DNA from 3 places in the Pseudomonas sp. NPDC089396 genome. Region 2 is predicted to be linked to each of the others. Evidence: riboswitches for the same ligand, from Rfam matches in the RefSeq annotation. Region 2 holds a riboswitch; each other region holds the start of a gene.
What was found. A riboswitch is a leader RNA that binds a small molecule or an ion and turns the genes downstream of it on or off. The one in region 2 is predicted to bind cobalamin.

Region 1 (10,428 bases), on a different contig from region 2:
GACTAATCATTAAGTAGTAGCATTGTGCTTGCATGCCGTCCGCGCCGATCTATGCTCAGGAAACCCTGCGCACATAGGACCCCGGCGCCATGTTCGACTTCCATCGCAAGTCCGATCTGCTCGAGATTCAACGCACCCGCCAGGCCCTCGCCGAAGCGCAAGCCAAGCTCGCTGCGATCAGCCGCAACATGGCGATGATCGAGTTCGCGCCTGACGGCACGATCCTCGATGCCAATGCTCAGTTCTGCCAGGCCATGGGTTACAGCGCCGAGGAACTGCGCGGCAAGCACCATCGGTTGTTCTGTGACCCGGCCTTCGCCAAAAGCGCCGAATACCAGCAGTTATGGCGCGACCTGGGCGAGGGCAGGGCCATCAGTGGCACCTTCGAGCGCGTCGACAAGGCGGGCCGCGAGGTCTGGCTGGAAGCCAGTTACATGCCGGTAGTGGATGAACGTCAGCAGGTCACCAGCGTCATCAAGGTGGCTGCCGACATCAGCCAGCGGGTCAAGGATGAACATGAAAGCCAGAGCCAGCTCAAGGCCATCGGCCGTTCGATGGCCGTGGTCGAGTTCAACCCGCAGGGGCGGGTGATCAAGGCCAACCAGAACTTCCTCACGACCATGGGCTATCGCCTGGAAGAAGTGGTCGGCCATCACCATGGACTGTTCTGCCAGCCCCATGAGCGTGAATCGGCCCAGTATCGCGAGTTCTGGGCCTCGCTGAATCGGGGCGAATACCATTCCCATCGCTTTGAACGGGTCAACAAACAGGGCCAGACGGTGTATCTGGAGGCGTCCTACAACCCGATCTTCGACAGCAAGGGGCGGTTGTACAAGGTGGTCAAGTTCGCCAGCGATATCACGGCCCAGGTCAGCACCCAGCAAAGTGCCGCCGACGCGGCCCATGCCAGTTCGGTGCAGACCGACGCTTGTGCGCGCAAAGGCACCGAGGTGGTACAGCAGACGGTGCAGGTCATCGAACAGATTTCCCAGGAGCTCAATGACGCCGCGCGCAGCATCGATGCCGTGAGCAAACAGTCGGACGTGATCGGGCAGATCGTGCTGACCATTCGCGGCATCGCCGACCAGACCAACCTGCTGGCCCTGAACGCTGCCATCGAGGCGGCGCGTGCCGGTGAACATGGCCGCGGTTTTGCCGTGGTCGCCGACGAAGTGCGCAGCCTGGCGGCGCGCACCAGCAAGGCGACCTTGGAAATCGTCGATGTGGTGCGACAGAACCATGATCTTTCGCTGACGGCGGTGGCCAGCATGCAATCGAGCTTGACGCGCACGGGGCGCGGGGTGGCCTTGGCCAACGAGGCCGGGACAGTGATCATGGAGATTCAGCAGGGGTCACGCCACGTGGTCGACGCCATCAGCCAGATCAGTTCGACGTTGCAATTGCACTGAGCGAGTCGGCCAATTCGCGCTGAAGGGCCAGCAGGCTGGTTTCCAGCTGCTGGCGCAGCACCTGGGTAGGCAGGCCTTGCGCCTGGGCGTGCTCGATGGCCTCGCAATCGCTCACTACACCGCGCACCTTGAGCATTTTGGCACCGCCTTTGATTCGGTGGGCGACGCGGCCCAGGGTGTCGTTGTCCGGTGTCGAGCCCAGTGCACGCAGTGAGGCGAGGTCTTCGCTGGCACTTTGCGCCAGTTGCTCGAGCAGATGTCGGATCAGTTGCGGGTCGTCCTGGGTCAGGTGACGCAGTTCGCTGAGATGGAAGCCGCTGGCCCGCAGGGTGGGAGGCTCTGCGTCGGTACGGACCTGCGGCAAGTGCATTTTCAGCGTGCGCAGGCCAATCGGTTTGAACAGGCAGTCATCCATGCCGCTGGCCAGGCAGCGCTCACGCTCTTCGGCCTGGGCGTTGGCGGTGACCCCAAGGATCCTGCAGCCGGGGGTTCCCTGTGCGTGCTCCAGTTGGCGAATCCTGCGGGTCAGTTCATGGCCGTCCATCACCGGCATGCTGCAATCGGTGATCACCAGGTCGAATGCCGCCGCTTGCCATGATGCCAACCCCGCTTCGCCATGCTCGGCCAGGGTTACCCGATGGCCCAGGGTATTGAGCTGTTTCTCCAGCAGTAACAAGTTGGCGGGGTAGTCGTCGACCACCAGGATGTTCAGCGGCCGGCTTTCGCGTTCCGGGTCTGGCTGGCCAAGCTCGGCGGGCGGGGGCTCGGAAGCGGCTGGCAGTTGCAGCTTGACGTGCACCCGGGTGCCCACGCCTTCGACGCTTTGCAAATGCAGTTTGCCGCCCATCAGCTCGGCCAGGGTGCGGCTGATCACCAGGCCCAGTCCGGCGCCCTGGTGTGCCCGCGGGCCTTCGGCCTGGGCAAAGGCACTGAACAACCGGGCCTGGTCTGCCACGCCAATGCCGATTCCGGTGTCACGCACGCACAGTTCCACCTGGATCTCGTCGCCCGTGGTGCTGGGCTGTAGTTGCAGACTGGTGTGCACCTCGCCGCGATCGGTGAACTTGATGGCATTGCTTAGCAGGTTGGACAGGATCTGCTTGATGCGCAGCGGGTCTGCCAATACCCAGGCCGGGCCCGCCGGCAGCTCGCTTTGCAGGTAAAGGCCCTTGCTGCGAGCATTGCCTTCGAAGACCCGCAGCGTGCCTCGCACCAGTTCGACCAGGTCGGTGGCCACAGGCTGCAAGGTCATGTGCCCGGACTCGATGCGCGAGATATCCAGAATGTCGCCGATCAGCCCTAGCAGGCCGACCGCCGAATCGTGCGCGGTGCGCAGCGTCGCGGGGTCACTGCGGCCGGCGCCGCTGTCCTCCAGGGCCAGTTCGAGCAAGCCGATCACCGCATTCATCGGCGTGCGGATTTCATGGCTCATGGTAGCCAGGAAGGTGCTTTTGGTCTGGCTGGCCTGTTCTGCATCGTCCTTGGCCTGGCGCAATTGTTCGAGCAGGCCGCGGCTGAGGGCCAACTGCGCCTGCAATGCATGTTGGGCTTCGGTACGCTGATGGATCAATTTGCGCAGGTAACTGTTCCAGAACACCACGCCGGCCAGCAGCAGGGCCGAGAGCACCAGCACCTGCAGTGCCAGCGTGCGGTAATTGCGCCATTGACTGTCGCTGACCAACGAACTGGTGCGCCAGCGGTTGACCAGCTGATCCAGCTCTTCGGGTGGGATGCTGAGCAGCGCCTTGTCCAGGATGGCCTGCAGCTGCGGTTGATCAGGGGCGACGGCAAACGCTGCAACGGCAGGGTCGTCGCCCAGGATGCTGGCGATGCGCAACTGGTCCTTGAATACGTGGTTGATGTAGTACGTGGCATTGATATGGCTGCTGTACGCCACATCGGCATTGCCATTGGCCACCGCTTCCATCAACGCCAATGGGTTGGACGCTTCGACTACCTTGGCACTCGGGTACTGGCGCAGCACCTCGTCGCGCAGCGGCGAACCGCTCAGCAGGGCGATGCGCTTGCCATCAAGGTCTCGGCTGTGCAGCGGCAACGCCGCCTGACTGCGTGTCACCAGCACCCGTGGGCTGACCAGGTAGGGCCGGGTATAGCGCAATTGGTTGGCACGATCGACGCCATAGCCGAGTGCACCGATCATTTGCGCTTCGCCTTGCGACACCTGCTCGACCATGGTCTGCACGGCAGGGCGCTCCATGAACCTGAACTGCAGTCCGGTGCGCAAGGTGATCTGCTTGAGCAGGTCGACGGTAATACCGCTGGTGCGTTGTTGGGCATCGTTGAACGTCAGCGGTGCCAGCGCCGGATCGACCAGCACGCTGACCGTCGGGTGGCGCTCGATCCAGGTCTTCTCTTCATCGCTCAGTGCAGAGAGGTGGCGCTCCAGCAGCAGGCTGGTGTTGCCACTGGTCCATCGCCGCAGGATGGTCAGGCGCTCGCTTTCGGTGATTTGGTCCAGGGCGGCGTCGATCAGGCGATGCAGTCGCGGATTGTCGTTGGCCAGGGCGAAGGAAAAACTGCCGGGCTTGGCCTGGCAGAAATGATCGATTTTCACCGTGCCCTGGTAGCTTTTGCCGATGAGGTAGTCGGTGCTGATGGCATCGCCCAGGTATGCGTCCGCTTCGCCGAGCTCGACGGCCGCCAGGCCTGCCAAGGTCGAGCGGTAAAGGCTCAATTGAGCCTTGGGGTAAAGGGCGCGGACCGTCTCGCCGGGCAGGTAGTGGTCGACCATCGCCAGACGCAGGCCGGCGAGGTCCCGGTTGTTTTTCAGGCTGCGGCCTTCACGGATGACGATCACGGGCAGATCGTCGGCGTAGGGCAGGCTGAGGCTGAGTTGGGCATCGGCCGCTTCGAAGCCGTTGGAGCTGCCCAGCAGGTCGATCTTGCCCTCACGCAGGGCAGTGATCGCTTCATGGCGGCTGGCAAAGCGCCTGACGTGCACCGGGATACCCAACTGCTCACCGATCAGCCCCGCGAAGTCGGCACTCAGGCCTTCGTAGTCGGACGGGCTGATATTGATTTCAAACGGCGGGTAGTCGGGGCGCGAACTGCCCAGCAGCAAGGCTTTGCGCTGCTGCAGCCACTGGCGGTCCTGACTGTCCAGGCGCAGCGGCTGGGTGGCACTGGTGGCGCGCGCCAGCAACTGGCGTGGCTCGGCATCGGCGAGTGTTGGCAGGGGGCAGCAGGCCAGGCTCAGGAACAGGAGCACGCCGGCCGAGAAGCGATTCATGGCGGGGTTGCGCTCAGTTGACGTGGTTGCGTTTGGCCAGATCGACCATTTCCACCAACGATTCGGTCTTGAGCTTTTCCATGATGCGCCCCCGGTATGTGCTGATGGTCTTGGCGCTGAGGTTCATGCTGCTGCCGATGTGCTTGTTGTTTTCGCCTCGGGCCAGGCGTCGCAGCACTTCCATCTCCCGGTTGGACAGGCTTTCCAGGCGTTTGGGTTCGCTGTCCAGCGTATTGCTGTTGACCGACATCTGCGGAAACGTTGAATAGCCCTTGACCAATGCCTTGAGGGCGAAAATCAAGGCGTCATGGTCTTCATCCTTGGTCACGAACGCGCCAATGCCGGCATCCAGGCAGCGGCGCACGTAAAGGTCGCTAGCTTGCCCGGTCAGCACCATGATCTTGGGGGTAGGCTCCAGCTGCTGAAGGCGCTTGATCACCTCCATGCCATCCAGGCCCGGCAGGCCGATGTCCAGTATCACCACATCGGGCCGTAGCTCGCGCGCTACCTGCGCCACTTCGCTGCCGTTGCCTACCTCGCCAACCACACGGAAGCGCTCACGCTCCAGCAGCAGGCGCATGGACAGCCTGACGATGGGGTGGTCGTCGACGATCAACACTGTTGTCATGTAGTTAACTCCTGTCGGAATGTGGTCCGTTTCCTGTGCTTAATCAGGAATACGACTGCAAGTTCTTTCTGCAGCGCAGCACGATACGGCCATTCCGATTCCTTGGTAATGGCGAGTATAGAACTGTTGAACAAGCAAGCAGGAGTTGTGGAAAATTCCTACAACGTGTCGGAAGAGGCATCGCCCGGACGCGGCGATGCCGGGTGTCGCTGGGCCGTTACTTGCAGGCCGAGTGGGGCTTTAGGACGCGATGCGTCGATGCCGGGTTGTTGCTCAATGCCAGGCCAACCCGTGTGGGGCGGGGCAGCAACTGGCCAGAGCAGTTCGGGCAACGGCCCTGGAAGCGCGTTTCGGTGCAGTTACGACAAAACGTACATTCGAACGAGCAGATGAATGCCTCTGGGCTATCGCCCGGCAAGTCGGCATTGCAGCATTCGCAATTGGGGCGTAGCTCCAGCATGGGCGTGACTCCGGTACGCAGGGGACAGTTTTGCAGTCTGCTATGGCGGGCGTACCGGTGGCAATGCTCACCCGCCGGGGCGGTACAGATGCGCGTGCCCGGCGCGGTACAGGGCCGACGCGGCGAACGGTGTGTCGCCCAGTACATGGCCGACGAGGATCAGCGCTGTACGGCGAAAACCTTTGCTGGCGACCTGTTCGACGATATCGGCCAGGGTGCCGCGAACCCAGTCCTGGTCCGGCCAGGTGGCGCGATGGACCACGGCGATCGGGCAGTCGGCGCCATAGTGGGGGCGTAGTTCCTCGACGATTCGCGGCAGGTGTTTGACGCCCAAGTGAATGGCCAGGGTCGCACCATGGCGGGCCAGGTCGCCCAGTTGCTCCCCGGCCGGCATGGGTGAGCTGTCGCCGTAGCGGGTCAGAATGACCGTCTGCGCCACGTCCGGCAGGGTCAGTTCGCAGCCCAGCAAGGCGGCACTGGCAGCGGTCGCCGTGACCCCGGGAATGATCTGGTAGTCGATGCCCAGCTCACGCAAGTGCTGGATCTGTTCGCCGATTGCGCCGTACAGGCTGGGGTCGCCACTGTGTACACGCGCGACATCCTGGCCCTGTGCATGGGCAGCTCGCATGGCCTCGATGATCTGTTCGAGGTGCAGCTCGGCACTGTTGATGACCGTCTCGGCCTGGTGGCCTTCGAGTACCGCCGCCGGTACCAGGGAGCCGGCGTAGATGATGACCGGGCACTGTCGGATCAGGCGCTGCCCCTTGACTGTGATCAGATCCGGGTCGCCAGGGCCGGCACCGATGAAGTAGACCGTCATGGAAATTCCTTGCAGAAGAATGGTTGAAGCGATTATCCGCCACAGGCCAGGGCGACGGTAGCCGGCCCGTGGCTTTGCCGCGTGACCCGCAGTCTGGCCGAGCCAAGCTCGCGGCTGGCCAGCGCCAACGCCGTGCTTTCGGCAACGCCCCAGCAGCCGCTGTGGGCATAGGCCGGTGCTGAGCGATGGCTGAGGAGGGGTTCGAATGCCTGTAGCTCGCTGGCATCGAATATCACCAGGATCAAGCCGTGACGCAGGGCCAACTGGCGCAGCCCTGGTTCATCGGCTTTCAGGCTGATAGTGGCAATGCCACGCAGCGCCTCAAGTGCCAGGCCTTGTGAAGCCAGGCTCTGGCGCAGCAGGGCATCGAGGACGTCCACCGGGCAACCTCGACGGCAACCGAAGCCGGCGTACAGCGCCGGCAGCGGCGTTTCAAGGTCCATCAGGCCTGTTGGGCACGACGGTAGAACCAGGCGCTGAGCAGGCCCAAGGCCAGCCAGAACGCGGCATTGGTGAGCCAGGAGGCAATCTTGAACTGGGTTTCCAGTGCGTCGGGCGCCAGGCTTTGGTGCACCTCAGGCTGCGGCGCACCGATGACGTGGGGCACTACCAGCAGCACCACGCCGACGGCCTTGAGCAGCCAGTGCCGGGAGAACACCAGCAGTGCCAGCCCCAGTGCGGTAGCGGCTGCGGTGCCGATCCACCAGCTCTGGCGTTGGCCGAGGTCGGCGGCGGCGGTACCGGGTAACTCGGGTGGCAGACCCAAGGTCGGGGCCAGGCAGAACACCGCGAAGCCGGCCAGGCCCCACAGCGCACCGGTGCTGACCCGATTGGGTTCGCGCAGGCTGTACAGGGCGACCAGGATCAGGGCGAAGCCAACGGCCACTACCAGGTTGCCCCCGGTGGTCGAGAGAATGCGTTGCCAGCCATCTTCGGGCGACCAGGCCTCTGCACTGTGTTCATGGGCCGCAACGGCCGCGCCGTCATGGCTGTGGTGTTCAGCGGCGGGGGCTGCCGACTCGTAGGTTTCCGCCTGGAGAATCAACGGGGCGACCCAGAAGCTTTGCAACAGGGTCAGCAGCAAGGCTGCGAGCAGGCCGCTGAACCCAGCGGTGCGGGCAATGCGCTTGATCATGGGGCAGGCCTCAGTGGCAGGGGAATGCGGCGCTGTGGCGGGTGTCGTGGGCGGCGTTGTGCACGGCCTCGATGTGCGAGAACCCGGCGAAATAGACCAGGCACAGGCCCAGCAGGCTGGCACCTACGGCGATGACGACGCGCTGGCTGAGGGTGACGGGGGTGGCGATGCTGTGCTTGGCGCTGGAAATGGGCATGACGCGTTCCTCTGTTGTTTTAAGCTCAACGGGCAAGCGCGGCAGCCCCGGACGCGAAGCGCCCAAGGGAATGCGACAGCGCCCGCCCACCGCGGGGTGTTCATGTGACGCCAGGCCGGTCTCCGGGCTTGCGAGGAGGAGCAGGGCTCCTTGGAAAGCGTCACCTTCCCATGCCGAACGACGTGGCACAGTGGTCTAGACGCTTCGCTCGCTTACCGTTGCGGGGGCAGCACCGGCCTGGTCCGGCCCCGCTCGAGGGCCTGCGACGCACCGGTTTCCCGTTTCACCCCCGAGGGGGCACCTGAACGCAAGACGTAAGGAGAGCACGAGGCAGGGTTTGCGTCAATTGGTTGCACTTTATTACTGGGAGCGCGGCCCATCGCCGGCAAGCCGGCTCCCACAGGTACAGCGTCGCCCTTGAGCAATGCGCTGTACCGGTGGGAGCCGGCTTGCCGGCGATGGGCTGCAAAGCAGCCCCAACAAAGTTGCAGCGAGCTTGCTCGCGCTGCGCTCGATCTTTGCGCCACCACAAAACGCAAGCCATGAGTTGACCACCCGCCACCCCCCGCGTAGCCTTGCCGCTTCGAGGTTCTTCGGCCAGGCCGAAGCTAAGACGGGAACGCGGTAAAAGCCGCGGCTGCCCCCGCAACTGTAGGCACCGGCAACGGATCGACACAGCCACTGCGCCAAAGGCGCGGGAAGGCGTCATCCTGCCAGCCCCCTGAATGATGGGGGCCGGAACGGTGCAAGCCAGGAGACCTGCCTCGTCACGTTTTCGACTTTCAACCGGGCGGGGTGATCCGGTGGCGAACGAGCCCGGCCGGCCTGGCCCGCGGCTTTCGTCCCGTGTGCCCGCGCCAACCTGCCAAGGGCAACGCGACATGAAAACACTGGCCAAGCTCCCCGTCACCATCGTCACCGGCTTTCTCGGCTCGGGCAAGACCACCTTGCTCCGGCACATGCTCGACAACGCCCAGGGCCGCCGCATCGCGGTGATCGTCAATGAATTCGGCGAGCTCGGCATCGACGGCGAAATCCTCAAGCAGTGCAGCATCGGCTGCACTGAAGAAGAGGCCAGCGGCCGCGTCTACGAGCTGGCCAACGGCTGCCTGTGCTGCACCGTGCAGGAAGAGTTCTTCCCGGTCATGCGCGAACTGGTTGCCCGTCGCGGCGACCTGGACCACATCCTCATCGAAACCAGCGGCCTGGCGCTGCCAAAGCCGTTGGTACAAGCCTTCCAGTGGCCGGAAATCCGCACGGCCTGCACCGTCGACGCGGTGATCACTGTGGTCGACAGCCCGGCCGTGGCCGCCGGCACCTTCGCCGCTTTCCCGGACCAGGTCGACGCCCAGCGCAAGCTCGACCCCAACCTGGACCACGAATCGCCGCTGCATGAGCTGTTCGCCGACCAGTTGGCCAGTGCCGACCTGGTGGTGCTGAACAAGGCTGACCTGATCGACGCCGAAGGCCTGGCCAAGGTCCGTGCCGAAGTGGCCGAAGAGCTGCCTCCAGCGGTCAAGGTCATCGAGGCCAGCAGTGGCCGTCTGCCACTGGACGTGCTGCTGGGCGTGGGCGCCGAATCCGAGGTGCACATCGATGGCCGCCGCACCCACCACGATTCGCACCACGACGGCGATGACCATGACGACCATGACCACGACGCGTTCGACTCCATCTCCATCGATCTGCCAGAAGCGGACGAAAGCCTGCTGCTCGACGCCCTGACGCAACTGGTGGTGGAGTTCGGCATCCTGCGCGCCAAAGGCTTCGCCGCCGTTCCCGGCAAGCCGATGCGCCTGCTGGTGCAGGGCGTGGGTACTCGCTTCGACAAACACTTCGACCGCGCCTGGCGTGCCGACGAGCCGCGCATCACCCGCCTGGTGCTGATCGGCCAGGACCTCGATGCCGTGCAGCTGGAAGCGCGCCTGCGCCAGGCCCTGGGCGCCTGACCCATGCATCTGCTGCGGACTCAGCCCGGCGGCTTCGTGCCGGACGACAGCATTGCCGACCTCGGCCAGACACCCGCCGAACTGGTGATCCTCTGCAGCGGCGATTCGCACCTGGCGTTGCTCGCCGAAACCGCCGAGCAACTGGCGGATGACTTTCCCAGCCTGCGTCTGGCCAACCCGATGCAGGTGCAGAACCATGCATCGGTCGACCTGTATGTAGAAGAGGTACTGCGCCACGCCAAGGTCATCCTGGTGTCGTTGCACGGTGGCGTCGGCTACTGGCGCTACGGTGTCGAGCAGTTGGTGACGCTGGCGGAGCGCGGTGTGCAGTTGATCCTGGTGCCGGGCGACGACCGCCCGGACCCGGAACTGACCGATCTGGGCACGGTGACTGGTGCGGCGGCAGAGCGCCTCTGGCACTACCTGCGCCAAGGTGGCAAAGCCAATGCCGTCAACCTGTTCAACTGCTTGGCCAACCAATGGCTGGGGCGCGATTACACTTGGGACGAACCGCAACCCTTGCCACGTACCTCGGTGTATCACCCCACCAAGGCCAGCGCTACGCTCGAGGACTGGTACGG
Region 2 (10,428 bases):
GGGGCACGCCGCCGACCATCTCGTCGAATTCGTCATACTTGGCGCGCACCACCGCGGCATTTGCCGAAACCTGCCACTGCTGCGGCAAACTCAGCTCCAGCGTCGCCTCCAGGCCATCGGACGTCTGTTGCCCAGCTTGTTGCGGTTCATGGGTGAACGGGTCATCCACCAGCAGCTTCTTCTTGACGATGTGGTAGGCCGCCAGCGTCCATTCGCCCCGACCTTCCCAGAACCGCTGCTTGAGGCCCAGCTCGGTCTGCCTGGCCTCGGTCAGGTCGTAGTGCATCTGGCTCGGGCTGAGGCTGATCAGGTTGTTCACCCCGTCCTCGCTGGTGGAGTACTGGCCATACAGCGACAGGTTGTCGGTGACCGCGAACACCAGTCCTGCGCGCCAGTTGCCACCCTGCAAACTACGGTCACTGCGGGTGCCGTCGGTGAGGTTGTCGCGGTCGATATGGTTCTGGTCGCGGCGCACGCCGGTCACCAGCGACAGGCGCTCGGTCAGCTGCAGGCGGTTCTCGGCGAACAGGGCGAAGGTGTGGGTGGTGGACAAGGTTTGCGGGCGCGTGGGCGAATCGCTGTGGAACCAACCCGGCGCCGGCTGCCACGGGTCGATGTAGTCGCCGCCCACATCGTTGTAGGGCGCGTTGCTGTCGACGTTGAAACGCACCTTGTTGTACTCGGCACCGACCAGCGTCCTGCTGGTCAGGCCGAGCAGCGAATGGTCGAACGTGAAGGTCTGGCGGTCGCCGATCTGCTCCTGGTTGTGCCTGATCTCCAGGTAGCTCTGGCGCAGCAGCTGCTCGCGATCGACGTCCCAGCTGTAGTTCTCGGCGTTGCGCCAGTGGCGGCGGCTCTTGATGTAGTAGAGCTGGTTGCTGGCGCTGACCTGGTCGCTGAGGGTCCAGTCGGTGGTGAAGCGGGTCCATTCATCGTGGTAGCGCTGCACGTCGTTCTGGATGTTGTAGTTCTTCTTGCGCAGGCTGCTGCGGTAATGGCCGTCAATCAGCGGCGTGCCGTAGTAGTTGGCAGGCTCGGCATCGCCACGCTCATGGGCCAGGGTAAAACTCAAGTCGTCGCTGGCGTCGAAACGCAGCGCGGCGCTCAGGGCCAGGCTGCGCGAATCGGTGCGGTCGACCCAGCCGTTGCCGGCTTGCTGGTTCAGGGTGAGGCGATAGCTCAAGCGCTCGCTGAGGCTGCCGCCGCTGTCCAGGCCCAGTTGCTGGCGGTCCCAGGAGCCGTAGCCCAGGCGCAGGTGGTTGTGGATTTCACCGGCGAAGGGCTTTTTCGGGATGACGTTGATCACCGCTCCGGTGGCGCCCTCGCCATACAGCACCGAGGCCGGGCCACGGATCACATCGATGCGCTCGACCATCCACGGGTCGACCGGGAAGGTCTGGGTACCTGCGCCGGTGAACAGGTGCGCGCCGTCGAACAGGGTCATCACCGAGCCATGCCCGGTAAAGCCACGCGCCGACAGGCCGGTGCCGCCATCGCCCGGGTTGCCGATGAAGGTGATGCCCGGCGAGCGGGTCACGGCGTCCTGCACGGTGAGGTTATTGCGCTGCTGAATCTGCTCGTCGGTAATGCTGCTGGTGCTGGCCGGGGTTTCCAGGGCGCTCAGGTTAAGGCGCGAACCCGCCTCGGTCGGCGTGGCAAGGTCGACGTGCTGCTGATCGCGGGTATCGGTGATGGCTGTGGAGGGCAGTGCCAGCACCTGGCTGTCGTGCTCGTCGGCCAAGGCCGGGAAGGAGACGGCCAGGCAGGCCGCCAGAGGGTGAAGCTTGAAGAAACGGGACATGTCTTTCCACTACTGCAGGAATGAATGGATCCCGGTGGAAAACACGCAAAGGCGAACCGCGCACGCAGGCCGCGCACGCGGATACCGGCCTGCGCCCGCCCACCGCGGGTTGCCAAGTGAAGCTTCAGGCCGGTCTCCGGGCTTACGAGGGTCATGACGCCTTCACCTTCCCATGCAGGCGCACAGTGGTGTGTCGAAGGCGTCGCTCGCTTACCGTTGCGGGGGCAGCGCCGGACTTGTCGTGGACCACGACGCACCGGCTTCCCGTTTCACCCTGCGCGCGGCGGCGCAGGACACCTGAAACTGGCGCGCATCTGACCATTGGTCGGGACGCGCGTCAATCCTTTACCTGCGGCTGACGGTCAGTGGGCACCCGCCGCCTTGCTCAAATCGCTCTCTGCCCACTCGGTGTAGATGCAGGCATCGGCCACCGCCCAGCGCACTTTCACTGTGTCGCCCGGTTGCATCGGCATGCCGGCGGCGGACAGCGCTTTCACGGTCAGTTCGCTGCCGCCTGGCGTCATCACATGACAGGTCTGGCTTTCGCCGAGGAACAACACTTCGCCGACCTTGGCAATCACCTCGTTCCAGCCCGCCGGCAGCGGTTCGCGCGCGGCCTGGTCGACGGTCAGGGCCAGGGCTTTTTCCGGGCGCACCATGATGAGTGCTTCCTGCCCGGCCGCCAGGCCAGGTGTCAGGCGTATGGCCACCGATTGCCCTTCGAAGCTGCCGGCACCGTGGCTGCTGGCCTTGATCCGCAGGAAGTTCGAGTTGCCCAGGAACGAGGCGACGAAGGCATTGGGCGGGTTCTGGTAGAGGTCGTAGCCGGTGCCCAGGCCGACGATCTTGCCGTGGCTGAAGATGGCGATGCGCTGGGACAGGCGCATGGCTTCTTCCTGGTCGTGGGTGACGTAGACGATGGTGATGCCCAGGCGCCGGTGCAGCTGACGCAACTCGTCCTGCAGGTCTTCGCGCAGCTTCTTGTCCAGCGCGCCGAGCGGTTCGTCCATCAGCAGGATGCGTGGCTCGTACACCAGCGCGCGGGCGATCGCCACACGCTGCTGCTGGCCACCGGACATCTGCGACGGCTTGCGGTGGGCGAACTTCTCCAGCTGCACCAGCTTGAGCATGGCATCGACCCGCTTGTTGATCTCGGCGGCGCCGAGCTTGCGGATGGCCAGCGGGAAGGCGATGTTGTCGCGCACGTTCAGGTGCGGGAACAGCGAGTAGCGCTGGAACACCATGCCGATGTCACGTTTGTGCGGCGGCACGTTCACCAGCGACTGGCCCTCGACCAGGATCTCGCCGCTGCTGGGCGTTTCGAAACCGGCCAGCATCGACAGGGTGGTGGACTTGCCCGAACCGCTGGAGCCGAGGAAGGTGAGGAACTCGCCGTCCTGGATTTCGAGGTCCAGATTGTCCACGGCGGTGAAGTCGCCGTAGTGCTTGTTCAGGCCGCGCAGGCTGACCAGGGTCTTGTTGTGCGCGTTGTCTTTGATCACTGCACTCATTGTTGTTGTCTCCGGGCACTCAGGCGTTGACTTCGGTGCGCCGGCGCAAGGCGGCGGCAATAACCATGACCATCAGCGACAGGCCGATCAGCAGCGTCGAAGCGACGGCGATCACCGGGCTCAGGTCCTGGCGCAGGGTGGTCCACATTTTCACCGGCAGGGTCTGCAGGTCGGGGCTGGCCATCATCACGCTGAGCACCACCTCGTCCCACGAGACCAGGAAGGCGAACAGGCCACCGGCGATCATCCCCGGGCGAATCGCCGGGAAGGTCACCTTGAAGATCGCCTGCAGGCGCGACGCCCCGCAGATCACCGCGGCATCCTCGATCGACTGGTCGAACAGCTTCAGCGAGTTGATGATCGAGATGATGGTGAAGGGCAGGGCGACGATCACGTGGCTGACCACGAAGGCGAACAGCGTGCCGGTGTAGCCCAGCTTGAGGAACAGCGCGTACACCGCCACCGCGATGATCACCAGCGGCACGATCATCGGCATGGTGAACAGGCCGTAGAGCATCTCACGGCCGGGGAAGCGGCCGCGTACAAGCGCGAACGCGGTGGGCAGGCCCAGCAGCACGGCGAACACGGTGGTCAGTACGGCGACCTTGAGGCTGGCCAGTGCAGCGTCCATCCACTCCGGGTTGGCGAAGAACTGGACGTACCACTTGAAGGTCCAGCCCGGTGGCGGGAACACCAGCCACTGGGAGGAGCCGAACGACAGCAGCACGATGAACACCACCGGCAGCAGCAGGAACGCGGCGATGACCCCGGTGGTCAGGTACAGGCCCGTGCGCAGTGGGCGGCCCATGGCATTGGGTGACAGAAGCATGGCGGATTACCTCGCGTTGCCGACCGGGGATTCCGGCTGCAGCTTCAGGTACAGGTAGAAGAGCACCAGGGTGATCACCACCAGCAGTGCGGCGGCGGCGCTGGCCAGGCCCCAGTTGAGGAACGACTGCACCTGCTGGATGATGAATTCGGGCAGCATCATGTTCTGCGCACCGCCGAGCAGGGCCGGGGTGACGTAGTAACCGAGCGACATCACGAACACCATCAGCGCACCGGAGAACAGCCCCGAGCGGCACAGCGGCAGGAACACCTTCCAGAAATTGGTCCAGGGGCTGGCGCCGCAGATCGAGCCGGCCTGCAGCACCATCGGGTCGATGGCATGCATGGTCGCCTGCAGCGGCAGCACGATGAACGGGATCATGATGTAGCTCATGCCGATCACCACGCCGGTCAGGTTGTGCACCATCTCCAGCGGGGTATCGATGATGCCCAGGGCCATCAGCACCTTGTTGATCACCCCCGAGCTTTGCAGCAGCACCAGCCACGAGTAGGTGCGCGCCAGCAGGCTGGTCCACATCGACAGCAGCACGATGTTCAGCAGCCAGCGGCCCCAGCCCTTGGGCACCAGGGTGATCGCCCAGGCCAGCGGGAAGCCCAGCAGCACGCTGATCAGGGTGACCACGCCGGCCACAGAGAAGGTGTTGAACAGCACCCGCGCATAGGCCGAGTTGGCGAACAGCTGCTCGTAGTTGCCCAGCCCCGGCACCGGCTCCAGCACACCGCGCAGCAGCAGGCCGATCAGCGGGGCGAAGAAGAACAGGCCAAGGAACAGCAGGGCGGGCAGCAGGTTACGGCTGCCTTTCCAACGGCGGTTCAGCGGTTCGCGGCGAGGGGCCGCTCCCGGGGCGCCGGCGCCCGTGGGGGCACCTTGCGCGTTGTGCAGGGCGTTGATGGCGACTTTCATTTCACCAGCCACTCATTCCAGCGCGCGGCGATGGCCTGGCCGTTCTTCGCCCAGTAGGCGAAGTCCAGGGTGACCTGGTCCTGGGCGTAGGCGGTCGGCAGGTTTTGCGCGAGGTCTTTGTCGAGCTTGGCCACGCTGTCGACGTTCACCGGGGCGTAGGCGGTCTTGTTGGCGAACTCGGCCTGGCCTTCGGCGCTGCTGGCATTGGCCAGGAACTTCATGGCCGCGTCCTTGTTCTTGGCGCCTTTGGGGATGACCAGGAAATCGGCCATGACCAGGTTCTGCTTCCAGCTCACGCCCACCGGTGCGCCGTCTTGCTGCAGGGCGTAGACGCGGCCGTTCCAGAACTGGCCGAGCGAGGCTTCACCGGAGGCCAGCAGCTGCTGCGACTGGGCGCCGCCGCCCCACCAGACGATGTCTTTCTTGATGGTGTCGAGCTTCTTGAAGGCGCGGTCCAGGTCCAGCGGATAGAGCTTGTCGGCAGGGACGCCGTCAGCCAGCAGGGCCAGTTCCAGCACGCCGGGGCTTGGCCACTTGTACAGGGCGCGCTTGCCGGGGTAGGTCTTGGTGTCGAACAGTGCGGTCCAGTCCACCGGCTTGTTGGCGCCGAGCTTGCCTTCGTTGTAGCCGAGCACGAAGGAGAAGAAGAACGAACCGACGCCATGGTCGGAGACAAAGCGCGGGTCGATCTTGTCGCGTTGGATGGTATTGAAGTCCAGGGGTTCGAGCAGGCCTTCGCTGGCGGCGCGCAGGGCAAAGTCGGCTTCGACGTCGACCACGTCCCACTGCACGTTGCCGCTCTCGACCATGGCCTTGAGCTTGCCGTAGTCGGTTGGGCCGTCCTGCACCACCTTGATGTCGGTCGCCTTGCTGAAGGGTTCGGCCCATGCTTCTTTCTGGGCGTCCTGGGTGGTCCCGCCCCAGCTGACGAAGTTGAGGCTGTCGGCGGCCTGGGTGGCCTGACAAGCCAGGGTCAGCAGGCTGGCGGACAGCACTGCGGTTACACGTTTGCTCAACAGCATGGTTACGCCCTCGTTGCTTTTGTTATTCGAGGCGGGGCTGGGTGTGCGCCCGCCAACAGTATTCGGGGAGCAGCTCTGACAATGTGTGCGGTGGCCGTTTTTTGAGTCTAGGCGGTGGCCTGAGAATTCAAGGTCTACGGGATATCATATTATGGTATTCCAAACTTTTCGCAAGAGGGGGAGGCGACCGGCCATCACTCCGCGTGCGCTTGCTCAATTTCCAGAAGCTGACGCAAATCCTCTGTGGGAGCCGGCTTGCCGGCGATGAGGCCGGCGCAGGCAACTTGGAGGGGCTGTACGGGCCCTATCGCCGGCAAACCGGCCCCCACAGGGGGAACACCACAGGTTTCAATGGCCGTGGTGTATTTGTGGGAGGGGGCGCTCAGCCAACCATCCCCGGCTCGAACGGAATGCTCTGCACCACCTCCAGCTCATACCCCGCCAGCCCCGCATACTTGAGCGGCGGCCCCAGGTGGCGCAGCTTGCCCACGCCCAGGTCCTGCAGAATCTGCGCGCCAGTCCCGACCTCCGAATACACCTTCGACTGCCCACGCTGGTACGGCCGCACGGGCTGGGTCAGCTGCGGCACCCGCTCCAGCAGTGCCTGCGAGGACTCATGGTTGGCCAGGATCACCACCACCCCAGCGCCTTCCTCGGCCACCTTCTGCAGCGCCGCCCACAACGTCCAGTTGGCCGGCCCTGCGTACTCGGCCCCGACCAGGTCGCGCAGCGGGTCGATCACATGCACGCGCACCAGCGTCGGCTGCTCGCGGCGGATATCGCCCATCACCATGGCCATGTGCACACCGCCTTCGATGCGGTCTTCATAAGTCACCAGGCGGAACGTGCCATGCACGGTCGGCAGCTCGCGCTCGCCGATGCGCTTGATGGTCTGTTCGGTGCTCAGGCGGTAGTGGATCAGGTCGGCGATGGTGCCGATCTTGATGCCATGCTGGGCGGCGAACACTTCAAGGTCCGGGCGGCGGGCCATGGTGCCGTCGTCGTTGAGCACCTCGACGATCACCGAAGCCGGGGTAAAGCCGGCCAGGCGGGCCAGGTCGCAACCGGCCTCGGTGTGGCCGGCGCGGGTCAGCACGCCGCCTTCGCGGGCGCGCAGGGGGAAGATGTGGCCGGGCTGCACCAGGTCTTCGGGGCGGGCATCGGCGGCCATTGCCGCAGCCACGGTGCGCGCCCGGTCGGCGGCGGAGATACCGGTGGTGACGCCGCTGGCGGCTTCGATCGACACGGTGAAGGCGGTGCTGAACACGCTGCCGTTGGCCGGGACCATTTGCTCAAGGCCCAGGCGCTGGCAGTGTTCGTCGGTCAGCGTCAGGCAGATCAGCCCACGCGCTTCGCGGGCCATGAAGTTGATGGCCTGGGCGTCACAGCGCTCGGCGGCGATTAGCAGGTCGCCTTCGTTTTCCCGGTCTTCGTCGTCCACCAGCAGCACCATCTTGCCTTGCCGGTAGTCCTCGAGGAGTTCTTCGATGGTGTTGAAAGCCATGCTGCACGCTCACTGTGATGGGGGTGGATTTATGGTATACCATCATACACAAATAGTTTTGCAGCAGGAGAGCAGCGGATGAAAGCCTATTGGATCGCCCATGTGGACGTGACCGACCCTGAGCAGTACCAGCAGTACACACAGCGCGCGCCGGCAGCCTTTGCGGCATTTGGCGGCCGGTTCCTGGCCCGGGGCGGGCGTAGCGAGGCGATGGAAGGGCGGCAGACGCCGCAGCGCAGCGTGGTGATCGAGTTCGATTCGTATGAGCAGGCGGTGGCCTGTTATCGGTCCGAGCTGTATCAGGAAGCTTGCAGCCACCGACAAGGGGTGGCGAAGGCAGAGGTGATCATTGTGGAAGGGTTCGAGCCCTGAGCTGTTCTTGATGGCCTCATCGCCGGCAAGCCGGCTCCCACAGGGATCCCACCGTTCTTGAGGCCGGTGGTGAACCTGTGGGAGCCGGCTTGCCGGCGATGAGGCCATCACAGCCCCCACCGAGATCAAGCCATGCCCGGCAACTCATGCGGCCGCAAGTCAAACACCAGCACCTCTGCATCCTTGCCATTGCTCAGCTCCAGCATCCGCTCCTGGCGAACCCGCACCCCATCCCCCTCATTCAGCACCTGCCCATTGAGCTCGATGCTGCCCCGGGCCACATGCACATAGCCATGGCGGTTCTCCGGCAAGGTCAGGCTCGCCCGCTCCGCACCTACGAATAGCCCGGCATACACCCGCGCATCCTGGCGCACCTGCAATGACCCTTCCGCGCCATCCGGGGAAATGATCAGCCGCAACTTGCCGCGCTTTTCCTCGGCACTGAAGTGCTGCTGCTGGTAACGCGGCGTCGCGCCCTTCACGTCAGGCACGATCCAGATCTGCAGAAAGTGCTCCGGCTGGGTCTGGCTGTGGTTGAACTCGCTGTGCGCCACCACAGGGGCCGTATTTGGGTTTAACCCGAATGCAGCGCGATTTCCCCCTGAGACCCCGAGAACCTGGCCTGTTGTGTGAGTAGGGCGCTGCAATGATGGGAAAAAGCCGCTATAAAGCGGCTGACTGTCACCGCGAGCAAGACAATGAACCCCTACGAAGACATGCGCATCTTTGCCCAGGTGATGGAGGCCGGCAGCTTCACCGCCGCCGCCGACCGCCTGGGCATGTCCAAGCAATCGGTCAGCCGACGCCTGATGCAACTGGAAGAACGGCTTGGCGTGCGCCTGCTCAACCGCTCCACCCGGCGGCTGGACGCTACGCCGCTGGGCCAGCACTACTACCAGTCGGCACTGCGCCTGTTGGGCGAGGTGCAGCAGGTGGAGCAGGACATCAGCGGTCAGACCCAGGCCTTGCGCGGCACCTTGCGCCTGAGCGCACCGCTGTCGTTCGCCATGGCGCACCTGGGCTGCCTGTTGACCGAGTTTCTGCAACTGCACCCGCAGGTGGATGTGGAGGTGGACCTCAGTGATCGCGCCGTGGACCTGATCGGTGAGGGTTACGATCTGGCACTGCGCATTGGTGCGCTGGAGGATTCCAGCCTGATCGCGCGGCGGATCGCCAGTGTCGAGCGGGTGTACTGCGCGAGCACTGAGTATCTTCAAACGCGCGGTGTGCCGAAGCGGCCCGAACAACTGGCGGGGCATGACTGCCTGCCTTACGGGCATTCACGGCAGGTGCAGTGGCAGTTCATTCGTGCTGGCAAGGCGCAGGCCATTGCCGTGGCCGGGCGGATGCGCGCCAACAATGGCGAGTTGCTCAGGGACGCGGCGATAGCCGGGATGGGGGTGACCTATCTGCCGACCTTCATCGTTGGCCAGGCATTGGCCGATGGGCGCCTGGTGACGGTGCTGGATGACTGGGCACCGGCGGCGTTGCAGTTGTCGGCGGTGTATCCGCAACATCGGCAGGTGGCGAGGCCGGTACAGGGTTTTGTCGGGTTTCTGCGAGAGCGATTGGCGCAGCTTTAGTTGATCGTCAGCTGTTAGGCATGTCTGAACTTGAAGCCAAATGACATTGACCTCAAGGGCCCTATCGCTGGCAAGCCAGCTCCCACAGGTACCCCGCCGTTCTTGAAACCAGTGCTGTACTTGTGGGAGCCGGCTTGCCGGCGATAGGGCCAGTTCAGGCTATGCTTGCCCCATGAGCACACCTCCACCTCTACGCCAACCGTGCCCCCCTGGCGCCTGCGACTGCGGCCGAGAAAACCTGGCCGAGAGCCCGCCAGCGGCCCAACGCATCCTGCTGCTTACCCGGCAGGAAGAAAAACGCTTGGTCGAACGCCTGGAAAACGTGAAGGATCTGGAAGACCTGCAGCGCCTGCAGGTGCGGATGTTCGAGAACCTTGGCATTCGCGTGCGCATACAACCAGGGTTCAACGAGGTGCGCACCATGCGCGGCATCGTCATCGAGCTCGATGCCCAGCCGGGGCTGTGTCGCAAGACCCGGCAGTCGATTCCGGCGGCGATTCGGCGAGGGTTGGAACGCAATCCTGAGGTCGCGTTTCGGTTGCTGGATGCGCATGACTTGCTGCGGGATGCGTGAGGGCTGGCGGGTGTTCGGCGGGCTTTTTGGGTGGAGCGGATTCATCCGCGATGCGCCGCGCGGGCGGCGCTCGATCTCAACCCCACCGCAAGACTCAAATTGAGCTCCCTAATTTTTCCGAATCTTCCTACGTCTACCTGAGAGCCCTCCCACGCCAAGCGCGTACCGGCATCCCTCACTCAAGGAGACAGGCAATGACTTCCGTATTCGACCGCGACGATATCCAGTTCCAGGTAGTGGTCAACCACGAAGAGCAGTATTCCATCTGGCCCGACTACAAGGCGATTCCCAACGGCTGGCGCGCCGTG
Region 3 (10,428 bases), on a different contig from region 2:
GGGCCAGGGCTGCCAGGCGCTTCTGCATGGTCGCTTCGCCCGTCAGCAGGCCGAGCAATTCGGCGCGTTCGCCCGCCACATCGGTCAAGGCATCGAGCAGGTAAAGCATGCCGCCACATTCGGCCAGCAAGGGCTTGCCCGCATCATGGTGGGCACGGATCGCCTTGCACATCGACGTGTTGGCAGCCAGCGCGTGGTGGTGCAGCTCCGGATAACCGCCTGGCAGGTACAGGCTGTCCACCTCCGGCAGCTCACGGTCGTGCAGTGGCGAGAAGAATTCGAGCTGCGCACCGAGCGTGCGCAGCAGATCGAGGTTGGCACGGTAGGTGAAGGCAAACGCTTCATCCTGCGCCACGCCGATGCGCACGCCGGCCAGCGACGCAGCGCACGCTTGCGGCTCGGGCTCGGCGAAGGCCACCGGCGGAGGCAAGGCGGCGTCGCAGCTGGCGCCCAGGGCTTCGGCGGCGGCGTCCAGGCGCGCATCCAGGTCATTCAGTTCGCTGGCCTGCACCAGGCCCAGGTGGCGGCTGGGCAGCTCGATGCCGCGCTCGCGCGAAAGACCGCCATACCAGCGCAGGCCCTCGGTCAAGCTGCCTTCTAGCAGCTGTGCGTGGCGCAGGCTACCGACCCGGTTGGCCAACACGCCGGCGAATGGCAGGTCAGGCTGGTAACGCGCCAGGCCCAGGGCCAGGGCACCAAAGGTCTGGGCCATGGCCGTACCATCGATCACGGCCAGCACCGGCACGCCGAAGTGGCGCGCCAGGTCAGCGCTCGACGGCGTGCCGTCGAACAGGCCCATCACCCCTTCGATGAGGATCAGGTCGGCCTCGCCTGCCGCTTCCCACAGCAGGCGGCGGCTTTCCTGCGCACCGATCATCCACAGGTCGAGCTGGTACACCGGCGCACCGCTGGCCCGCTCGAGGATCATCGGGTCGAGAAAGTCTGGCCCGCACTTGAACACCCGCACCCTGCGCCCGAGGTTGCGGTGCAGGCGTGCCAAGGCGGCGGTGACAGTGGTCTTGCCCTGGCCAGAGGCAGGTGCCGCGATCAATACAGCCGGGCAATGGCGGCTCTGACTCACAGTTCCACGCCCTTCTGGGCGCGGATACCGGCCTGAAACGCGTGCTTGAGCATGCCCATCTCGGTGACGGTATCGGCCAGTTCGATCATTTCGGGCTTGGCCGCGCGGCCGGTGACGATCACGTGCTGCATCGGTGGCCGGGCCTGGATGTCGCCGAGCACCTGGTCAAGGTCGAGGTAGCCATGCTTGAGGGCGATGTTCAGCTCATCGAGCACGACGAACTGCACCGACGGGTCCTGCAGCAACTGGCGGGAAACGGCCCAGGCCGCTTCGGCGGCGGCGATGTCGCGCTGGCGGTCCTGGGTTTCCCAGGTGAAGCCCTCGCCCATCACGTGGTAGCGCACCTGCTCGGGGAAGCGCCGGAAGAACAGCTCCTCGCCGGTGCTGTTGCGGCCCTTGATGAACTGCACCACGCCACACTGCATGCCGTGGCCAAGAGCACGGGCGAGCATGCCGAAGGCCGAGCTGCTCTTGCCCTTGCCATTGCCGGTCAGCACCAGCAACAGGCCGCATTCGTTAGGGGAATTGGCGATGCGCTCGTCGATGATCGCCTTCTTGCGCTGCATGCGCGCGAGGTGGCGTTCGTCGCGGTCGGTGGGTTCGCTCATCAGGGTTCTCCGCAGGCTGACGCCACGAAAGAGCGGCGACAGGTCGATAGACAGGCAGACGGAGAACGCGCAGGGGCCGTGGCCGGACGCCACGGTGCACCGCGCATCACCCTCCGTGATGCCGTTGGCAGTGACAGGCCGGTCTCCGGGCTCGTGAGCGGGCCTTGGCCCAAGCCTGCGCGCCTTCCCGGATGCTGGCATCCAGTGGCCCTGCGCGGCCTGCTACTCACCTACCGTTGCGGGGGCAGCGCCGGAATCGCGCCTTGCTGGCGCCCACCGGCTTCCCAGTTTCACCCTGCCCAGTCGAGGCTGGCAGGGCACCTGAAACACGCCGCGAAGGTTAGAGGGTTGCACCGGGAGCGTCAATCGACCGGGACGATTTGCTCATGGGCGCCTGCAGCCTCGCCCGAATGAACCACCGGCAACGGGGCAAGCTCAGAATAGTCATGGACCAAACTCCGAGGGTGGTGACCATGAAGCGCATGTGCATAGTCTTACCGTGGGCGCTCGGCGCCTGCCTGGCAGCTTGTGGCGACACCGCCCACCTGGAGGTGATCGACGGCACAGGCCCTGCGCCGCAGTTGCCCGCCCCTAACAAGACGCTGATCCCGACCGTCAACATCGCCCCCGCCATCGGCTGGCCAGAGGGGCGCAAACCCATGGCGGCAACAGGCACCCAGGTCACCGCTTTCGCCGAAGGGCTCGATCATCCTCGCTGGCTGTACGTATTGCCCAATGGCGACGTGCTCGTGGCCGAAACCAACGCCCCGCCCAAGCCGGAAGACGGCAAGGGCATCCGTGGCTGGGTCATGGGCAAGGCGATGAAACGTGCAGGCGCGGCGGTGCCCAGCCCCAACCGCATCACCCTGCTGCGCGATGCCGACCATGATGGTGTCGCGGAAATGCGCAGCACCTTCATCGAAGGCCTCAATTCACCCTTTGGCATGGTGTTGGTAGGCAAGGATTTCTACGTCGCCGATACCGATCGTTTGCTGCGTTTCCACTACGAACCCGGCGCCATGCAGATCCGCGAGCAAGGCCAGAAGGTCGTCGATCTTCCGGGTGGTCCGCTCAACCATCACTGGACCAAGAATGTGATCGCCAACCCCACTGGCACCAAGTTGTATGTCACCGTCGGGTCGAACAGCAACGTCGGTGAGAACGGCATGGATCAGGAGCAAGGCCGCGCAGCGATCTGGGAAGTGGACCCGGCCAGCGGCCAGCACCGGATCTATGCCTCAGGGCTGCGCAACCCCAATGGTTTGGCCTGGGAGCCTCGCAGCGGCGCCTTGTGGACGGCCGTCAACGAGCGCGACGAGATCGGCAGCGACCTGGTGCCTGACTACATCACATCGGTCAAGGACGGTGGTTTCTATGGCTGGCCGTACAGCTACTACGGGCAGCATGTGGACGAGCGGGTACAACCGCAGGATCCACAAAAGGTCGCGCAGGCCCTGGCGCCGGACTATGCCGTGGGGCCGCACACCGCGTCACTGGGGCTGATGTTCATCGAGCCGGGAGCCCTGCCATCGCCCTTTGGGCAAGGCGCGATCATTGGCCAGCATGGGTCGTGGAACCGCAAGCCGCACAGTGGCTACAAGGTGATCTTCGTGCCGTTCGACAGCGCCGGGAAGCCGGCAGGCAAACCGCAAGACCTGCTGAGCGGATTCCTCGATGACCAAGGCAAGGCCATGGGGCGGCCGGTCGGGGTGGCCAGCGACCAGCACGGTGGGGTGCTGGTCGCTGATGATGTGGGCAATGTGGTCTGGCGGGTGAGCAAAGTGCGATAGCCACCCGCTGCGCTCAGGGGTTCTGCGCCAGGTGCCCCGGTGGAATCACCCGCTTGGCTTGCAGGTAGGCCTTGGCCCAGTAGCTGTTGGACAGGTAGTCCAGACGTACCGTGCCACCTGCGGAAGGCGCATGCACGAAGCGCCCCTCACCCACGTAGATGCCTGCATGGCTGACCTGCGAACCGCCACCGGTGGCGAAGAACACCAGATCGCCCGATTGCAGCGCATTGGAAGCAACGGTGGGCGCGCGCATGACGATCATCTCGCGGGTCGTACGCGGCAGGCTGATGGCGGCGGCATCGCGGTAGACATAGCCGATCAGGCCACTGCAATCGAAACCGGAATCGGGGGTATTGCCGCCCCAGCGATAAGGGGTGCCCACCAGGCCAATGGCGCGGATGAGCACGTCATCGGCTATCGGCGAGGCGGCGGCAGGGGCGTAGGTGACCTGTGGCTTGGCCACCGGGGCCGGTGCCGGGGCACGGCTGGAGCAGGCAGCGAGCAATGCCACCAGGGAAAAGAATGCGAAGCGCGCCATTATCGCCATGGCCAGAACATCCTGTCTGAGACCGCAGGGCCGCAGCCGAAAAGAGTTGAGAATTTAGATTAGACGCTTTTTGTAAACGCGCACGGCGGCGAGCTTTTAAGCATCGCCGCCGTGGCAGGATATAGCACTTTGATATCAGTTGCGCGCGATATTGCTGGCCGGCGCCATCGCCAAGGCACGCTTGGCTTCGATGAAGGTCTTGCTCCAGTAGCGGTCACCGAGATTGTCGATGCGCACGCCACCGCTACGGCGGCTGCTGGAGTGGATGAACTGATTGTCACCCAGGTAGATGCCGGCGTGGCTGACGCGGCCGCGGCCATTGGTGCTGAAGAACAGCAGGTCGCCTGGCTTGAGCTTGTTGCGGGCAACCTTGGGCGCGTCGACGTTGATCATTTCGCGGGTCGAACGTGGCAGGTTCATGCCAGCTTCTTCGCGGAACAGGTAGCCGATGAAACCGCTGCAATCGAAACCGGCCTCGGTGGTGCCGCCGAAGCGGTAGCGGGTGCCGATCAGCGACATGCCGCGTTCGAGGATGCTGTCGGCCAGGACCGGCAGTTGGTAAGGCTTGCTGCTGGAGAAGGCCTCCAGGTCATCTTCGGTAGCCTGCATCTCTTCACTGAATACCGACGAAGGAGAAGCCTTGGCATCGATCGCCGCTTGGCGGGCGACCGAGGTGTGATCCTGTTGCTGGGAAACCGGGGCTTGGGCCGCGCAGCCAATCAACAGGGTCACGAGTGCGAGTGGCACGAGGGGTGCAAAGCGCTTGAGCATGGGCACGACCGTGTCTGTAATCCTTTAGAAGGGGGAAACTATGCCTTCTATCGGGACCATTTGCAAATTTTATCGAAAAACATGTGACTTTTTTGTTTTTCGCTCGCAGCCCAGCAAAGACGGGGCTTACCAGCCGAGGGTCTCTTTCAGGAATGGGATCGTCAGCTTGCGTTGCGCCTGCAACGAAGCCTGATCGAGGCGTTCGAGCAGGTCGAAAAGCGCACTCATGCTGCGGGTGCCACGGGTGAGGATGAAGTGACCGACCTCATCGGTCAGGTGCAGGCCACGACGCGAAGCACGCAGCTGCAGGGCGCGCAGCTTGTCTTCATCGGAGAGACCGCGCATCTGGAACACCAGGGCCAGGGTCAGGCGTGACTTGAGGTCAGGCAGCTTGATCGGCAGTTCCCGGGGCGAAGCCGATGCGGCCAGCAGCAGGCGCCGACCGCTGTCGCGCAGGCGATTGAACAGATGGAACATCGCCTCTTCCCAGTCCGCCTTGCCAGCGATCACATGCAGGTCATCAATGCACACCAGCTCGTACTGCGCCAGGTAGTCGAGCAGCTCCACGCCACGGTCGAGCAATTGTGCCAGCGGCAAGTACACGGCAGGTTCGCCGCGCTGCTGGAAACGGTGGGTGGCGGCCTGCAACAGGTGACTGCGGCCAACGCCCTGCTTACCCCACAGGTAGATGAGGCTTTCGGTCCAGCCGGCGTCGGCTTCGCATAACCGCTCGACATAGCCCAATGCCGCGGCATTGGCGCCCGGGTAATAGTTGATGAAGGTGGCGTCATCACGCAGACGCACACCCAAGGGCAACTGGATCGGTGGTTTCATGCTGGCGGGCGGTCGGGAGGACCACAGGGGGCCTTAAATGAACGGTGTGCAAAGTCTATACCCGCAACGCGGGGGGCACAATCGCCCAGGCAAATAGCATAAGCAAAATCAACAAGTTGCACTGTCTGGCAGTGCTGTTCAGCCCTTTCGCCGGCAAGCCGGCTCCCACCGTGGGAACGCCACTGCACCCTGTGGGAGCCGGCTTGCCGGCGAAAGGGCCGCAGCGCGGCCCCGCTGTCACAACTCAGGATCGATGTCACCGGCATACATGCCCGACTCTTTGTAGACATCATGCACATGCCGCAGCAGCACCATGATCACCGCAGCCACTGGCAATGCCAGCAACACACCCGTGAACCCGAACAGCTCGCCGCCGGCGAGAATGGCGAAGATTACCGCCACCGGATGCAGGCCGATCCGGTCGCCGACCAGCAGCGGCGTCAGCACCATGCCTTCCAGCGCCTGCCCGACCATGAACACCGCGACGATACCCAGCATCGGGTACAGATCGCCGCCAAACTGGAACAACCCGGCGACCAGCGCCGCACCGATACCGATGATGAAGCCCATGTACGGTACGATGGCTGCCAAGCCTGCCAGCATGCCGATCAGCAGCCCCAGCTCCAACCCCACCAGCATCAGGCCTGCGGAATAGATGACCCCCAGGGCCAGCATCACCATCAATTGGCCGCGCACGAACGCTCCCAGCACTTCATGGCATTCCTCGGCCAGCCCCACCACCTGCGACTCACGCTGACGCGGCAGCAGGCCGCGCAGCTTGGCCATCATCACGTCCCAGTCGCGCAGCAGGTAGAAGCCCACTACCGGGATCAGCACCAGGTTGGCCAGCCAGGCCAGCAGCGCCAGGCTCGACGCGGTGGCCTGGGACAGCAGGACGCCGACGATGTCGGTGGTCTGGCCCATGTGTTCGCCAATCGCCGCCTTGATCTTGTCGAACTTCCAGAAGCCATCGGCCAGCCCCAGGCGGTGCTGTACCCAGGGCAGCGCCACGTGCTGCAACCAGTCGAGCATCTGTGGCGCCAGCTCATAAAGGCGCAACAGCTGCTTGGCCAGCATGGGCACCAAGACCAAGAGCAAGGCCAGCAGGATGAGGGTGAACAGGCTGAACACCACCACCACGCCCCAGGTGCGTGAAAGCCCCAGGCGCTCCAGGCGGTCGACCAGAGGGTCAGCCAGGTAGGCCAGCAGAATGCCCACCAAAAACGGCGAGAGGATGTTGTGCAAGCTATATAGCAGCACGGCGATCAGCAGGGCCGCGCCCAGCCAGATCCAGCGACGGGTATCGAGCATCTTTGCCTCTCCTTACCAGCGGAAGCGCAAGCCGTCGAACGGCTTGGCTACAGGCGGGCTGGCGGCGGGCTGGCCCGTCGGTGAGGTTGTGTCAGGCGCCGGCGTTGGCGGCGTGACGGGTGCCTGCTCGGTCGGCAATTCCTGCAGCTTGGCCAGGCCGAGTTGGGCGCGCAGTTGCTCGCGGTCGGCGGTAACGGCGTAGGTCAGGGTCTTGCCATCGGCCAGCTTCAGGCGTGGGCCGTAAGGTTCGAGCACGCGGCCCAGTTCGGCATAGCGCTGCAGGTTCATGCCCTGCACCTGCAGCTGCATGCGGCTGCTGGCGCCAGGCCGGGTCACGTAGCGTGGTGCCAGGCGACTGCTGACAGCCAGCATCACCGCGTCGGCCAGGGCAGCCTCGTCGGCAGCTTCGACACTGCCTTGCTCGTGCTGCTTGCCCAGCCATAGCTGCCACTTGCCTTGCCATTTACCGTCGGCTTGCTGGGCGTGCACCGCCAGCAGGGCATCGGCGCCGTAGCGCTCGGCGGCCTGGCGCAGCGGCGCGGGGTCGTCGCCTTCCAGTTGCTTGGCATTGGCCACCAGTTGCTCCTGCAGGTCGGCCAGCGGCAAGCGCAGCGGCAGGCCACGGTGCTGGGCGGCTCGGCGCAGGGGCTGGGCGCTGGCCTGGCCATCGCCCACCAGGTTGCTGCCCTCGGCACTGTCGTTGAGCCACCAACCGAGCATCGAAGGCCGGTTGCTGCCCCACAGCGCCAGCCCGGCCTTGCGCAAGGCCCGCTCGGTGCTGCCTGGGTCGAACTCGACCATCACCGACTCGGGCGGGCCCGCCTCGCTGCCGACCTGGTTGATGATTTGTTGCGGGTCCTTGCGCAGCTCGGCCAGCGCCGGGCTCTGCGCCGCCTTGGGGTCGCCGGTCAGGCGCAGCACCAAGGTGTCGAGGGCTTTGACGGTGGCGGCGGCACGGGCCTCGGCGCCCTGCCCGTCGACCGGCTCACGCACCTGGTAAAGGCTGGAGACGGTTTCGGCCTGCGTGGTGAGCGAGACCAGTGCCAGGCAGGTGGCGGCCAGAATGTAGGAAAGACGCATGGGGGATTCCTGTCCAGATAACACGGAGCAACGTGAGCGTAGCGCAGGGTGGGACCATTGCTGAGGGCAAAGTGCTCCCTTTACCTTATAGAGGCTTGGGCGTGGCAGCCAGTGACCCTATAGCGCCGGTGAGACCGCTCGCGCGAATCCCTGTGGGAGCCGGCTTGCCGGCGATGAGGCCGGTACAGGCGCAATACGGTCGCCTTGGGCAGCCTGTTCGGGCCTATCGCCGGCAAGCCGGCTCCCACAGGGCGCTCGGCTTTGCCATGATTTTCACCATTTCCTGCCCTGCCCGTCGGCCTGAGGATGGCCGCTGCCCGGCAACCCTGATAAAATCGCGCGCCTTCACAGACCTCTGACGTTTCAGGCAGCCGTGCCTCCCAGCCGGCCTTGGCCGTCACGGTCGTTTTTACGAATCCCTCCCTCTTAAAGGCCTGGATCAATGAGCAAGCAACCCTCCCTGAGCTACAAGGACGCCGGTGTAGACATCGACGCCGGCGAAGCACTGGTCGAACGCATCAAGGGCGTGGCAAAACGCACCGCACGCCCTGAAGTCATGGGTGGCCTGGGTGGCTTCGGCGCCCTCTGCGAGATCCCGGCCGGCTACAAACAGCCTGTGCTGGTCTCCGGCACCGACGGCGTCGGCACCAAGCTGCGCCTGGCGCTGAACCTGAACAAGCACGACAGCATCGGCCAGGACCTGGTCGCCATGTGCGTCAACGACCTGGTGGTCTGCGGCGCCGAGCCGCTGTTCTTCCTCGACTACTACGCCACCGGCAAGCTCAACGTCGACGTGGCCGCCACCGTGGTCACCGGCATCGGCGCCGGCTGTGAACTGGCTGGCTGCTCCCTGGTCGGCGGCGAAACCGCCGAAATGCCAGGCATGTACGAAGGCGAAGACTACGACCTGGCCGGCTTCTGCGTCGGCGTGGTGGAAAAGGCCGAGATCATCGACGGCTCCAAGGTCACCACTGGCGATGCGCTGATCGCCCTGCCCTCTTCCGGCCCGCACTCCAACGGTTACTCGCTGATCCGCAAGATCCTCGAAGTGTCCGGCACCGACATCGAGAACACCCAGCTCGACGGCAAGCCGTTGACCGACCTGCTGATGGCGCCGACCCGCATCTACGTCAAGCCGCTGCTGCAACTGATCAAGCAGACCGGCGCGGTCAAGGCCATGGCCCACATCACCGGTGGCGGCCTGCTGGACAACATCCCGCGCGTCCTGCCGAAAAACGCCCAGGCCGTGGTTGACGTGGCCAGCTGGCAGCGCCCAGTCGTGTTCGACTTCTTGCAGGAAAAAGGCAACGTCGATGAACACGAAATGCACCGCGTACTGAACTGCGGTGTCGGCATGGTCATCTGCGTGGCTCAGGATCAGGTCGAAGCCGCCCTCAACGTCCTGCGCGCCGAAGGCGAGCAGCCGTGGGTCATCGGCCGTATCGAACAGGCCGCCGAAGGCGCTGCCCAGGTCGAGCTGCAGAACCTCAAGGCACACTGATGCCAAGTTCGCCCTGCAATGTCGTGGTACTGCTGTCGGGTTCCGGCAGCAACCTGCAAGCTTTGATCGACAGCTGCCGCGGTGAAACCAGCCCAGTACGCATCGTCGCGGTGATTTCCAACCGCGCCGATGCCTACGGCCTGCAACGGGCGGCGGCGGCCGGCATCGCCACTGCCGTGCTGGACCACACCGCTTTCGATGGCCGCGAAGCCTTCGATGATGCGCTGATGGCGCGCATCGACGGTTTCGCCCCGGATCTGGTGGTACTGGCCGGTTTCATGCGCATCCTCAGTGGTGGCTTCGCGCGCCATTACCAAGGCCGCCTGCTCAATATCCACCCGTCGCTGCTGCCCAAGTACAAGGGCCTGCATACCCACCGACGGGCGCTGGAAGCGGGCGACACCGAGCATGGCTGCAGCGTACACTTCGTCACAGAGGAACTCGATGGCGGCCCTCTGGTCGTACAGGCAGTGGTACCGGTCGCGCCAGCTGATACAGCTGAAAGCCTGGCGCAACGGGTACACCACCAGGAACACCAGATCTACCCGCTGGCAGTGCACTGGTTTGCCGAGGGGCGCTTGCGCCTGGGCGAACAGGGTGCGTTACTGGATGGCCAGCCCCTGCCGGCCAGTGGTCATTTGATTCGACCCTAGGAGAAATTATGCGTCGTGCCCTGCTCTTGGCTCTTGCCGTGCTAGCCCTGCCACTCCAGGCAGCTGACCTGAAGCCTTTCTCGGCCAGCTACACCGCCGACTGGAAGCAACTGCCCATGAGCGGGACTGCCGAGCGCAGCCTGGTCAAAAATGCCAACGGCACCTGGGACCTTAACTTCAAGGCTTCCATGATGATCGCCAGCCTGACCGAGCAAAGCACCCTGCGCCTGGACAACGACACCCTGCTGCCGC

Region 1: it holds a riboswitch for cobalamin, as region 2 does, so the genes downstream of both, cobW (cobalamin biosynthesis protein CobW) here and ACIPZB_RS26120 (TonB-dependent receptor) in region 2, are expected to answer to the same signal.
Region 3: it holds a riboswitch for cobalamin, as region 2 does, so the genes downstream of both, cobO (cob(I)yrinic acid a,c-diamide adenosyltransferase) here and ACIPZB_RS26120 (TonB-dependent receptor) in region 2, are expected to answer to the same signal.

The regions. Positions count from the first base shown of each region.
Region 1 is NZ_JBIVIC010000004.1:399,428-409,855, forward strand. It holds partial or broken gene ACIPZB_RS10015 (PAS domain-containing protein) at 90-872, shown strand; partial or broken gene ACIPZB_RS10020 (methyl-accepting chemotaxis protein) at 978-1,409, shown strand; gene ACIPZB_RS10025 (transporter substrate-binding domain-containing protein) at 1,384-4,659, opposite strand; gene ACIPZB_RS10030 (response regulator) at 4,673-5,287, opposite strand; gene ACIPZB_RS10035 (DUF1272 domain-containing protein) at 5,505-5,747, opposite strand; gene cobM (precorrin-4 C(11)-methyltransferase) at 5,815-6,567, opposite strand; gene ACIPZB_RS10045 (cobalamin biosynthesis protein) at 6,600-6,992, opposite strand; gene ACIPZB_RS10050 (CbtA family protein) at 7,010-7,702, opposite strand; gene ACIPZB_RS10055 (CbtB-domain containing protein) at 7,713-7,898, opposite strand; cobalamin riboswitch at 7,994-8,218, opposite strand; cobalamin riboswitch at 8,468-8,680, shown strand; gene cobW (cobalamin biosynthesis protein CobW) at 8,780-9,847, shown strand; gene cobN (cobaltochelatase subunit CobN) at 9,851-10,428, shown strand, end outside.
Region 2 is NZ_JBIVIC010000021.1:25,138-35,565, forward strand. It holds gene ACIPZB_RS26120 (TonB-dependent receptor) at 1-1,801, opposite strand, end outside; cobalamin riboswitch at 1,911-2,117, opposite strand; gene ACIPZB_RS26125 (ABC transporter ATP-binding protein) at 2,164-3,312, opposite strand; gene ACIPZB_RS26130 (ABC transporter permease) at 3,332-4,141, opposite strand; gene ACIPZB_RS26135 (ABC transporter permease) at 4,148-5,065, opposite strand; gene ACIPZB_RS26140 (ABC transporter substrate-binding protein) at 5,062-6,087, opposite strand; gene ribBA (bifunctional 3,4-dihydroxy-2-butanone-4-phosphate synthase/GTP cyclohydrolase II) at 6,470-7,591, opposite strand; gene ACIPZB_RS26150 (DUF1330 domain-containing protein) at 7,670-7,963, shown strand; partial or broken gene ACIPZB_RS26155 (pirin family protein) at 8,089-8,517, opposite strand; gene ACIPZB_RS26160 (LysR family transcriptional regulator) at 8,662-9,546, shown strand; gene ACIPZB_RS26165 (hypothetical protein) at 9,719-10,120, shown strand; gene ACIPZB_RS26170 (MbtH family protein) at 10,315-10,428, shown strand, end outside.
Region 3 is NZ_JBIVIC010000007.1:323,244-333,671, forward strand. It holds gene ACIPZB_RS15920 (cobyrinate a,c-diamide synthase) at 1-1,081, opposite strand, end outside; gene cobO (cob(I)yrinic acid a,c-diamide adenosyltransferase) at 1,078-1,689, opposite strand; cobalamin riboswitch at 1,808-2,029, opposite strand; gene ACIPZB_RS15930 (PQQ-dependent sugar dehydrogenase) at 2,163-3,479, shown strand; gene ACIPZB_RS15935 (C40 family peptidase) at 3,493-4,026, opposite strand; gene ACIPZB_RS15940 (C40 family peptidase) at 4,162-4,797, opposite strand; gene hda (DnaA regulatory inactivator Hda) at 4,924-5,631, opposite strand; gene ACIPZB_RS15950 (AI-2E family transporter) at 5,869-6,942, opposite strand; gene ACIPZB_RS15955 (DUF2066 domain-containing protein) at 6,955-8,022, opposite strand; gene purM (phosphoribosylformylglycinamidine cyclo-ligase) at 8,465-9,523, shown strand; gene purN (phosphoribosylglycinamide formyltransferase) at 9,523-10,176, shown strand; gene ACIPZB_RS15970 (DUF3108 domain-containing protein) at 10,185-10,428, shown strand, end outside.